DNA from 3 places in the Bacillus salitolerans genome. Region 3 is predicted to be linked to each of the others. Evidence: riboswitches for the same ligand, from Rfam matches in the RefSeq annotation. Region 3 holds a riboswitch; each other region holds the start of a gene.
What was found. A riboswitch is a leader RNA that binds a small molecule or an ion and turns the genes downstream of it on or off. The one in region 3 is predicted to bind cyclic di-GMP.
Positions count from the first base shown of each region.

Region 1: linked by a shared signal. The riboswitch ahead of ACFSCX_RS23950 (hypothetical protein) and the one ahead of ACFSCX_RS15205 (HD domain-containing phosphohydrolase) in region 3 are both predicted to bind cyclic di-GMP.
Region 2: linked by a shared signal. The riboswitch ahead of ACFSCX_RS01615 (DUF192 domain-containing protein) and the one ahead of ACFSCX_RS15205 (HD domain-containing phosphohydrolase) in region 3 are both predicted to bind cyclic di-GMP.

Region 1 covers NZ_JBHUEM010000055.1:131,428-134,707, forward strand. Annotated here, with positions in the region: gene ACFSCX_RS23940 (TetR/AcrR family transcriptional regulator) at 1-503, shown strand, start outside; gene ACFSCX_RS23945 (hypothetical protein) at 591-1,472, shown strand; cyclic di-GMP riboswitch class I at 1,614-1,697, shown strand; gene ACFSCX_RS23950 (hypothetical protein) at 1,765-2,349, shown strand; gene ACFSCX_RS23955 (SH3 domain-containing protein) at 2,349-3,280, shown strand, end outside.
Region 2 covers NZ_JBHUEM010000003.1:13,085-16,364, forward strand. Annotated here, with positions in the region: gene ACFSCX_RS01605 (spore germination protein) at 1-220, opposite strand, end outside; gene ACFSCX_RS01610 (aspartyl-phosphate phosphatase Spo0E family protein) at 377-511, opposite strand; cyclic di-GMP riboswitch class I at 926-1,017, shown strand; gene ACFSCX_RS01615 (DUF192 domain-containing protein) at 1,105-1,449, shown strand; gene ACFSCX_RS01620 (Flp family type IVb pilin) at 1,467-1,637, shown strand; gene ACFSCX_RS01625 (Flp family type IVb pilin) at 1,663-1,842, shown strand; gene ACFSCX_RS01630 (Flp family type IVb pilin) at 1,894-2,070, shown strand; gene ACFSCX_RS01635 (A24 family peptidase) at 2,498-3,016, shown strand; gene ACFSCX_RS01640 (TadE/TadG family type IV pilus assembly protein) at 3,010-3,280, shown strand, end outside.
Region 3 covers NZ_JBHUEM010000024.1:110,612-113,891, reverse strand. Annotated here, with positions in the region: gene ACFSCX_RS15220 (flagellar assembly protein A) at 1-354, shown strand, start outside; gene ACFSCX_RS15215 (STAS domain-containing protein) at 368-679, shown strand; gene ACFSCX_RS15210 (DUF5317 domain-containing protein) at 715-1,305, shown strand; cyclic di-GMP riboswitch class I at 1,386-1,471, shown strand; gene ACFSCX_RS15205 (HD domain-containing phosphohydrolase) at 1,706-3,280, shown strand, end outside.

The DNA of each region.
Region 1 (3,280 bases), on a different contig from region 3:
AAGATAAAAAAGAACGTATCATCGAGAATGCAGTAGCTGTATTTGCTGAAAATGGGTACTATAAAGCAACAACTGGAATGGTAGCGAAAGCGGCGGGTGTCACTCAGCCGTATGTGTTCCATTTTTTTGAAAATAAAGAGGCGCTTTTTAAGGCTGTGATTGATCGGGCATTTGGGAGAATACATGACACTTTTGTAGAAGCTCAAGCACCTGCTGAGCAATTGATAGGTGCTATGGGCCGAGCATTCGAACAATTGATTCAAACACACCGAGAAGAAGTGCTCATGGTCATGCAAGCACATACAATATCAGAGCCAGGGATTCGTGAACATGTCCAGAGCATTCATCGCATCATGTTTGAATCATTGACATTGAAATTTGAGAAAGCGGGAATTCCGAATGCAAAAGGTACAGCAGCTCAATTTATTGGAACAGGCCTATTAATAACACTTGCTGAGGTATTGAATTTGCCAGAAATGATCCCTGGTGGAGATGGTTGTTAAAAAAGAGAAAAGTAAATGTTCTCTTTTTTTACACAGTTATTTATTGATTAATAAATAAATAAATAAAATAGAAAGAAGGGAAAAATCATGGAGAATAGTCAAAAGCAGCGCATTCAATTATTTGAAGGAGAAAGGTCACTGGTTATGGTAGGGCTCATTGGGTTTATCCTATCATTAAGTATTGCAATCTTTATCTTTTTTCAAGGTGCAGTTATTTTACCTGAAGGCAATATGAAGGATGCCTTTTCTTTTAATGCAGCAATCGGCATTTTCATCCTATCGATAGCGGCGGTTCTGCCCTTTGCGGGTTTTACGGAGAGAAAGCGAAAGATTATTCGGTGGTCTTTTATTGTCTCAAGTATATATGGTTATGCCATTGAAACCATACAGAACTTTAGAGGTCTGGATCCTCGATTTTCTCGGATGGGTACTGTTGTGGATGCGATAGGTGGAATGGTATTTGGAGTTATGTCTTTAGTACTTGTTATGTTGGCAATCTGGCTGACAATTCGCTTTTTACGGATGAAGCCTCCTTATGAACGTCCATTGCTTCTACTAGGAATTCGGTATGCATTTGTATCTGTCGTCGTGGCCAATATGGCTGGAATCTGGATGATTTTACTTCAAGATCGCTTTACAGGGGAAGCAGGTAACCTTATTGTCCTACATGGAATTGGCTTTCATGCACTTCAGACGTTGATTATCCCGGCGTGGTTAATAGAAAAAACAAATGTGAAAAACAGCATTAAGAAAGGACTTGTCCATATAGGCAGTATCGCTTGGATGTTGATGATTATATTGATAGGGATCCAAACTGGATTTGGCCGATCTGTATTTGAGTTCACGGCATTCCCAGTTTTAGGAGGGCTGTTTTTACTAGTCTGGTTTGGGACAGTTATCCTTACAGTTTCTTTATTCCTCAAAAATAGAAGAGCTCAATCACTGCAACGGGATTCACTATCTTTGTAGGCGTGAAAAGAGTGGGGGCGTTACGTGAAAAATAGAGAGAGTTCAATAGACTTTGAAAGAAAAGGTTAATTTTCAAAGTCTATTGTATTGCTAGTGAAAAAGTACTATGATAGTTTTATAGGTATTAATGACTACTAATTACATATCAAAGGGCAAACTTCTTGAAAAAGTGGGACGCAAAACTATAGGGGCTTACGCTACCAAGCATGCCAGCCAGTTGCAAACAATTTTATCGATAGACGCCTTTTTGATGTGGCGTTTTTTTTTAATTTTCTAGATAGAGGTGACGTCAATGGGAAGTACAGAAGAGTTAATGAACGGGTTATTTGGTACAATCGAACAGGTGAATGAACGGATGAAGACGGTTCATTCACACCCGAATTTTTCGGGCGGCGTTGATTTTAGAACCTCCAATGGTGAGGTTGTGGCGTCTACGAGGCCGGGTGCTGGTGGAGATACGATTGTAGAGGCTGATGGGGAAGTGGTCGGTCATATCCGTGACAATGTAACAGGCGGACATACGTTTGACATGGGGATGGGACACGCGATTAATTCGTCTCCTAACATTCATGGCGGGATGAACTATCATGATAATGTTGAAGGGTTTATTGGTTACACAAAGCCGACCTTTGATGGAATGGGCTATTATTCTCCGACGCATGAACAAATGCTCACCATGTCAAACGATTCGTTAGTGGGAGGCGTGATGATTACGTCTACACCTGCTATTGCGATACCTGATCCATTAGCTGATTACGGTACGGCTCTTGACACACTTGATATTACGAATTCTGTCTTAGATGCTGGATCTATTGGAGAATCGCTAGAGCTTAGTGAAGGGTTAGAATTCTTTAACATGATTGCGGATTGGTTGTAATGGGACAAGCTCAGCTAACAACAAATGTGTTTCTACATCCAAAGCAGCAATATGAAAAAATCCAGCGAGAATTACAGATTCATTTACTACCGGAAGTGGCGGAAGAAGTAGAGGCCTACGTTCAGCATAAATGTGAAGAGCAGTTCCAGGTGATTCATGGCACGTTATCTGCCAGATATGATGCACTTCGAAAATATGTATATGAGCCATTGCAAAAGGTTGAATCAAAGGAAGAGTTCCACGAATGTATTCGTCAGTTTTTTACATACACGAATGTCACAGATGTGATTGAAGAGCTGAAGGAGCTTTTTATCTTAGATCATCTTCAAGAGGATTATGAAAGCTTCTTAGAGGGGATGTCCAAAAACGAATACGGTAAAATCTTTCAGCACCTTTCATTTGACCGGAGCATTTTCGTTTTTTTACAGCAAGGGTTATTGTCTGATTTAGATCAGCTCAGTGACCAATTGACCGAATATGCCCTCGCCGTAAAAGCGTATAGCGAACTTCTTCAAAAAATGAAGTCTCAAGCAGCAGGGAGGACCTTTGCGAAAATTGGAGCCTCTATTTTCGGATCTCTCATTGCTGGACCATTTGGTGCCTTTGCCGCACGCGGGATGATGAGTTCATTTTATGATGAGAATTCAAGGATTGGCCAAGCGATGGAAGAAGTCGATGAAGCGTGGAATGCCTATACCGATTCGTTAATTGCATTCTTAAATGATTTTGAGGTAAAGTACCGTCATGTCATGATGGCGATGTACGGAGGTGTCATGCTAAAGGCGAATCACCATTTTACTTCATACAAAATGGAGTTCTCTGCGTTAGCGACATTAAGTCAAAACTATGAGCTTTGTCTTGTGAAGGATGAAGAGGCCAAAACGGTAAAGTGGGCGAATGAAACAATCTCCACAATTCAAGCTCTGTTCAA
Region 2 (3,280 bases), on a different contig from region 3:
AATTGAAATCTACAATAGGTTGATCAACGGCATCATTATCATCTGTATTCGTTGAACTCTGATTATTATAAACCCGCAGACCATCACCAGTATTAAAGGATCCTGCCCCGGAAAAGGTTTTTGCTGTAGAATTTGGTGTCATCATAAATACATCACCAATATTGAAGACACTCGAGGCCCCTATACTAATAACTTTTACTGCACCGACAATAGCAGGCATTAAAAACATCCTTTTTCAATAGATTACATGCAGTATAATATGGATAAATGCCTGGGAATGTTCACGAAGTCACAGTAAAATCTTTAGAAAAATAAAAAAGACTCGTCTATCTGACAAGTCTTACATGTTCTAGTTGTAAAATTCCGTATATATTAGTTAGATGCCTAGTTTTTTATTGATTAATTCATCTAATTCTTGGCTACAAATTACGGTTTCTTCTGCTGTAAGCCCAAATTCCAGGGCTAAGAAAATCATTTTCTTTCTTTTTTCCTCAATCATCACTTCAAGCATTTTTCTTCTCCTACTATCTAGAAATCATCGAATCCATACAATTAATATGTAATAAGATGTACAGAATAATTATACAAACTATGAAAAGAAAAGGAATAGTTTCGATAAAAGAAGTGCTAAAGTTACAAAACATAGCATATTTCTACAAAATAAATAGTTGAATGGTCACGAATTAGCTCAGTAATTTGCAGAATTCTAATAATTCTGTCAGTTAACTAGTTTTCATGGACTACAAAAAGCCAACAATTGGTATTAAATGAAGCTTCTTTTGCAATTTTCTTTATCTTTTTTAACGAAATGTGACAAAAGACCAATAATTTAGCAGGAGGAAAATAAGCTCTATGATGGATATGTCTTTTCCGTTATATCTCCTATGATAGTTACAAGAGATCAGTCAGAAGCATAAACGCTGATTCTCGATAAAGGCAAAGCTGATGAAAATCAGTGACGCAAAGCTAAAGGGGCTAAGGTGTGATAAAAACACACTACGCCAGCCAGTTACCGAAAGAATAGGGGCGTTTCATTTTTTATAGCTAAAACCCCACTTTCGGTAAAGGTGGGGCTATTTTAATTACAAGGAGGTGAAAAGGCGGGTGAAGCTCATCAACCTGAAAACGAAGCTCGAGTTAGCTAATCAGATCGGACAAGCAAATACATTTTTCACACGATTAAAAGGGCTAATGTTTTCTAGTGAACTCCCTTCAGGCTGTGCACTTCACATCATGCCCTGCCAATCGGTTCATACGTACTTCATGAATTACAACATTGACGTATTATTTATGGATGATAACCAGAAGGTTGTAGGTATTGTTGAATCGATGCAACCGAGAAAAGTCACGAAAGTGTATCGGAAAGCAAAGTCAGTCATTGAATTACCTGAAGGAACGGTTGCATCTACTGGTTTAAAAGTAGGAGATGTCCTTTCATTTGAAGTGTAATTCAAGGAGGTTGTATGTTGAAGAAATTAATAGACTTAAGTCTAAAAGAGAATGGGCAAGGACTAACCGAGTATGGGTTAGTATTGGGACTAGTTTCAATTGCAGTAATCGGGTTGTTCAATATACTTGGTGATGCAATTACAGCAATGTTTGAAAATGCTCTCGCCATACTATTAAGTAGGGAATAATCAAATAAATGAAGAGGGAGAGATCATGATGAACAAACTAAAAGGATTATTTTTAGAAGAAAAAGGACAAGGGATGACAGAGTACGGTTTAGTATTAGGTGTTATCGCGGTAGCGGCAGTTGGAGCCTTAATCGCTTTACGTGATGAAATAACAAATATGTTTGAAACAGTATCAAATGCTGTATTAAATCGTGAAGGTCAATAATTCTATTCAAGTAATTTTGTTATATAAAAAATGAAGAGGGAGAGATTAATAATGAACAAACTAAAAGGGCTAATAAAAGAAGAAAAAGGGCAAGGGATGACAGAGTACGGATTGGTACTAGGTGTTATCGCCGTAGCAGCTGTTGGTGCATTAGTAGCGTTACGTGATGAAATTACAGCTATGTTTGAAACAGTATCAAATGCTGTATTAAATCGTGAAGGTCAGTAATTTATCAGTTATAGCCTTAATACTTATTTTATATCAACTAATAGTATATGCCCCATACGTTTTCAAAACGTGGGGCTCTTTTTAGCTCATAGGAAAGTATTAAATTTTTCATGTAGTTAAAGAACTGCGTATTTATTATTGCGTTACAAATAGGAAACTGCATAAAAAAAAATAGGCGAACGCTGGCGTCGAAGGACTGGTCGCTAGCCAAGTTTTTCAAAATTATTAAGAAAGTATAAAAGTTTTTCAGCAAGAGAATGGGCTAGTCACTTGGAATCCAGATCCAGCACCTAGCTACAAGGTCAAATAACCTTAAATGAATAAAAAGGGAAAAGCACCCTTTTTCACATTTAGGAACATTTCTGCCTTAGGCTAAACGGGGCGCCCTGAGCTTTTGTTCTAACAGTTTAATAGAGGTAGTGATAAAATGATTAATTTTACTATGCTCATCATATTAACCATTTGTCTATTTACTGACTTAAGAGAAAGGAAAATATATAATATCGTCATTTTTCCAGCTCTAGTAGTAGCCATTGGTTCCAATGCTTGGATGGATGGTTTATCTGGACTATGGTTTAGTGTTACTGGCTTTGTTGTGGGATTTATGATTCTGTTAATCCCTTACTTTATGGGGGGAATGGGTGCTGGAGATGTGAAGCTGTTAGCACTTATTGGAGCGTTAAAGGGAGTCATGTTTGTGCTAACAACAGCCATCTTTATGGCCATTATAGGCGGAGTCATGGGCGTATTGATCCTCTTATTTAGAAAAGGGGCTATAAAGAGAATAAAGTCCATTCTGTTTTCAGCAGCCTGTATTAAGATGGGAATGAAAATCCCATTAATGATTGACAAAGATGGGTTAAAAACCACTTATCCATATGGAGTGGCAATAGTAGGAGGAGCCATCATAAGCTTACTTAATAGAGAGTGGGTGCTTTTATGGTAAGAAACGAAAAGGGCCAATCATTAGTAGAAACCGCACTAGTGTTACCCATATTATTGCTTCTTATAGTAGGTATCATTGATTTTGGTAGAGTTCTCTATTTTTATTCACATCTTCAGTTAGCGACTCAGGAAACAGCAAGATTAGGCGGATTGGGGAAAACGGACATCGAAATAACAGACTTTGCTCGAGATTATATAGACATAGGTGATCCAGCACAATTATCAATAACAATTACACCAAATCAAGCTTCTCGTACCTCTGGTG
Region 3 (3,280 bases):
TTTATAACAGTACCTAATGTACTAAAGAGTAAGATTTATTGTAGTGGTAATGTGTTAATAGTAGGGAAAAGTTGTACACACTCTACTATCCATGCAGGTGGTAGTTTGAAAGTTAAAGGTGCTCTAAGAGGTGGAGAGGTTTATGGAAGACTAGGTGTTGATATCAATGAAGTTGGTGCTGAAAGTGGTGTTACAACCTTAATATCTGTTCCAAGTGATCAAACCATAAAAATAAATAAAGCAATGGAAGGTACTACAATCAAAATTGGAAAGTCTAAATACACCTTTCAAGATGTCACCTATGAGGTTGTTGCCTACCTGGACAACGAAGGGAATATAGCGTTTAAATCATAAAGGGGGAAATCGAATGTTAAAGTACTCATTGCTGGAACAAGAAGATGGAGTAAGGGTGGATCTAGAGGGAGATTTGGATATTGAAACTACTGAGATTATAGAGGAAGAATTAACCCCAAGTCTCCTTACGTATCGTTCAGTTGTATTCAATTTTGAAAGGGTACCATTCGTAGATTCCTCAGGTATTGGACTTTTGTTGAAAACCATCCAACTGCTGACAGACCAAAATATTAAGGTAACTATCACGAATGTAAATGAGGATGTGGCGATGGTTTTCGATATACTCCAAATATCAGATATTGTTGGAGAAGATGTGTTTGTTTAGGAATTAGTATCTTCTATAAGAAAAGGAGGAATTAGATGATTTATGAATATCTGTTCCTAGCCATACTATTTGCATACTTACGTGCAAAGTCATTTGACCATTTATGGGAGGTTAAGATTAAAGCTCCTTATCTCATATTAAGCTGCTTTGTCCTTCAACTCATAGCCATGTATCTTTATGATTACTCAGCATTTACAAAGTGGTTTTCTCTATTTATCGCAGCTTCATATCTCCTGCTTTCAATAGGGGCGTTGATCAATAAACATTTACCGGGTTTTATACTTTTCTCCGTTGGGATGTTTTTAAACTTCCTAGTCATTATCATAAACGGTGGAAGGATGCCGGTATCTAGCAAAGCATTAGAAGCGGCAAACCTTTCTCATTATATAGAAATTCTTGAATCAGGCTATCGAAAGCATCAATTAATCAATGAACATACAATGCTACCTTTTCTAGGTGATGTTATTCCACTTCACTTGCCTTATGCATTATTTGATAAGGTCATTAGCATAGGAGATGTCATTATTACTTTTGGGATGTGTATCTTCTTTTTTTATACCATCACTGGAATAAAAAGCTACGTTGATATCTTCCACAAAAACAAAAAAGGGCTAGAAATTGATTGAATCTGACAAAGTAGGATTCAACATTAAAATTGGTTTCAATCTTGGGGCGTAGGATTTTCAAAGAATATAGATGTTTTTCTTATCGAAAAGGGCAAACTCGCTCGAAAGACGAGGACGCAAAGCTAGGGCCTAAAGAGGAAAATCTCAATGGCAGCCGGTTACCGAAGAAGGAGGTTGATCCCATGAAAGGTAAAGTATTTCTAATCATGGTTCTTGCTGCAATGGCATTATCTGCAGTAGCAGGAGTACCTTGGCGTCCATAATCATAATCTTTTAGATTTAAGGATTCAATAGCAGTACCTACGCCCCAGTTTTTATTAAAAAATAGATGTTTCTTGATTAATTTATTTGTTAAACCACAAGTTATTTCCTCATATTTTAAAAAAGGATGTGAAAGAAAATGCCAACCAAATTAAATGTATATATTAATTCAATAATATTGGTTGGTTTTACATTATTAGTCATATCCCTCCTTACAACCGATTACTCCCGTATTGAAGTCATTCTTGCATTAGGTATCTTGGCAGGGGTATTAGAGTATTTTTTAATTGAACTTCCCAATGGTACCTTATTTACTAGTTCTCAAACCTTTACGTTTATTGCTTTATTGTTTTATGGAGTGGAAAATGCAGTTGTAGTGGAACTCGTTATTTTCCTCTTAACTACAGCCTTATTATGGAAAAAAAGAAACATTAAGAAAAATTTGTTTAATTTGAGTCTATATATTATCTGTATTATTGTAGCAGGTTTGTTCTTTGAATGGCTATATGATCGCGAGAGTATTTTTCATTGGAAAACAATGTTGCTACTATTCGCTGTTATAGGAATACATTCTTTGGTCAACTATATATTGATTGCTGTTGTTTTTTCAACACTTAATAATAAACCTTACTGGGGAACCTTGTTAAATATTTTATTAGATGCTATCTATATGTTTCTTACGACATCTAGTATTACATTGTTCCTTGTCTATATTTACAGCTTAAAGCAACCACTCCTATTTTTTATTGTTACTTTCTTTGTTGTATTTTGCTATTTTCTACTTAGATACGCATTTGGTTTATTTATTAACCTTCGAAAAATCTTCTTATCAACAATGGAGAAATTTTCAGAAGTGTCAGAAATGAAATTGTTAATCAACCGTGGTCACTCTACGCGGGTAGGGAAAATGGCTAGAAGAATAGCTGAGGAATTAAAATTACCCATGGAGGAAATTGACTCAATTCATTATGCAGCCCTTTTTCATGACATGGGTAAGCTCCAATTAGGTGAAAAACTGTTTATAAAAAGAGGCCCTTTAACGATTGAAGAGGAAAGGGAATATAGGAACCATATTGAATTGGGTTCGAAGATGGTGAAAGAAATATCAGGGTTAGACAAAGCAGCAGAATATGTTTTCTATCATCATGAGCAGTGGGATGGAAATGGTTTTCCATATAATTTAGCCGAAGAAAGCATTCCTTTAGGCTCTAGAATCATTTCTGTTGCCAATGAGCTCGATCATCTTTTACTTGATCCAAAGATAAAAAATCCCAAAAAAGAGTTTAGTAAGCTTGCTGGGAATAAGCTTGATCCGAAGTTAGTTGAAGTAAGTTTAAATATATTTATGGAACTGTGTTTAGGTGAGTCGGTGGAAGAAGTTGTACATGAGAAGGAATCAGTTGAGAAAAAAGTAGATTCTAAACTTAGTCACAAACTTAAAGACTCTGAATTATTAAGTAAATTAAGTGTGACTCACCTTACATTCAAACATCAGGTTTTTATTGATGGAAAAGGTCAGGAAGTTAGTCTTGATATTGAACAAAAGTTAACTGTTCTCATTGAGAAGGTACAAGTGGAACAAAGAATCATCAGGGAAATAGTAGAAAATGAAGCTGGAAGACTTTATGACGTTTATTGTACTCAAGTGCCAGATGGATATCAGTTCTTACTTACTGATATAACCCCCATTTTTGAATTTGAAAAACAAAAAAAT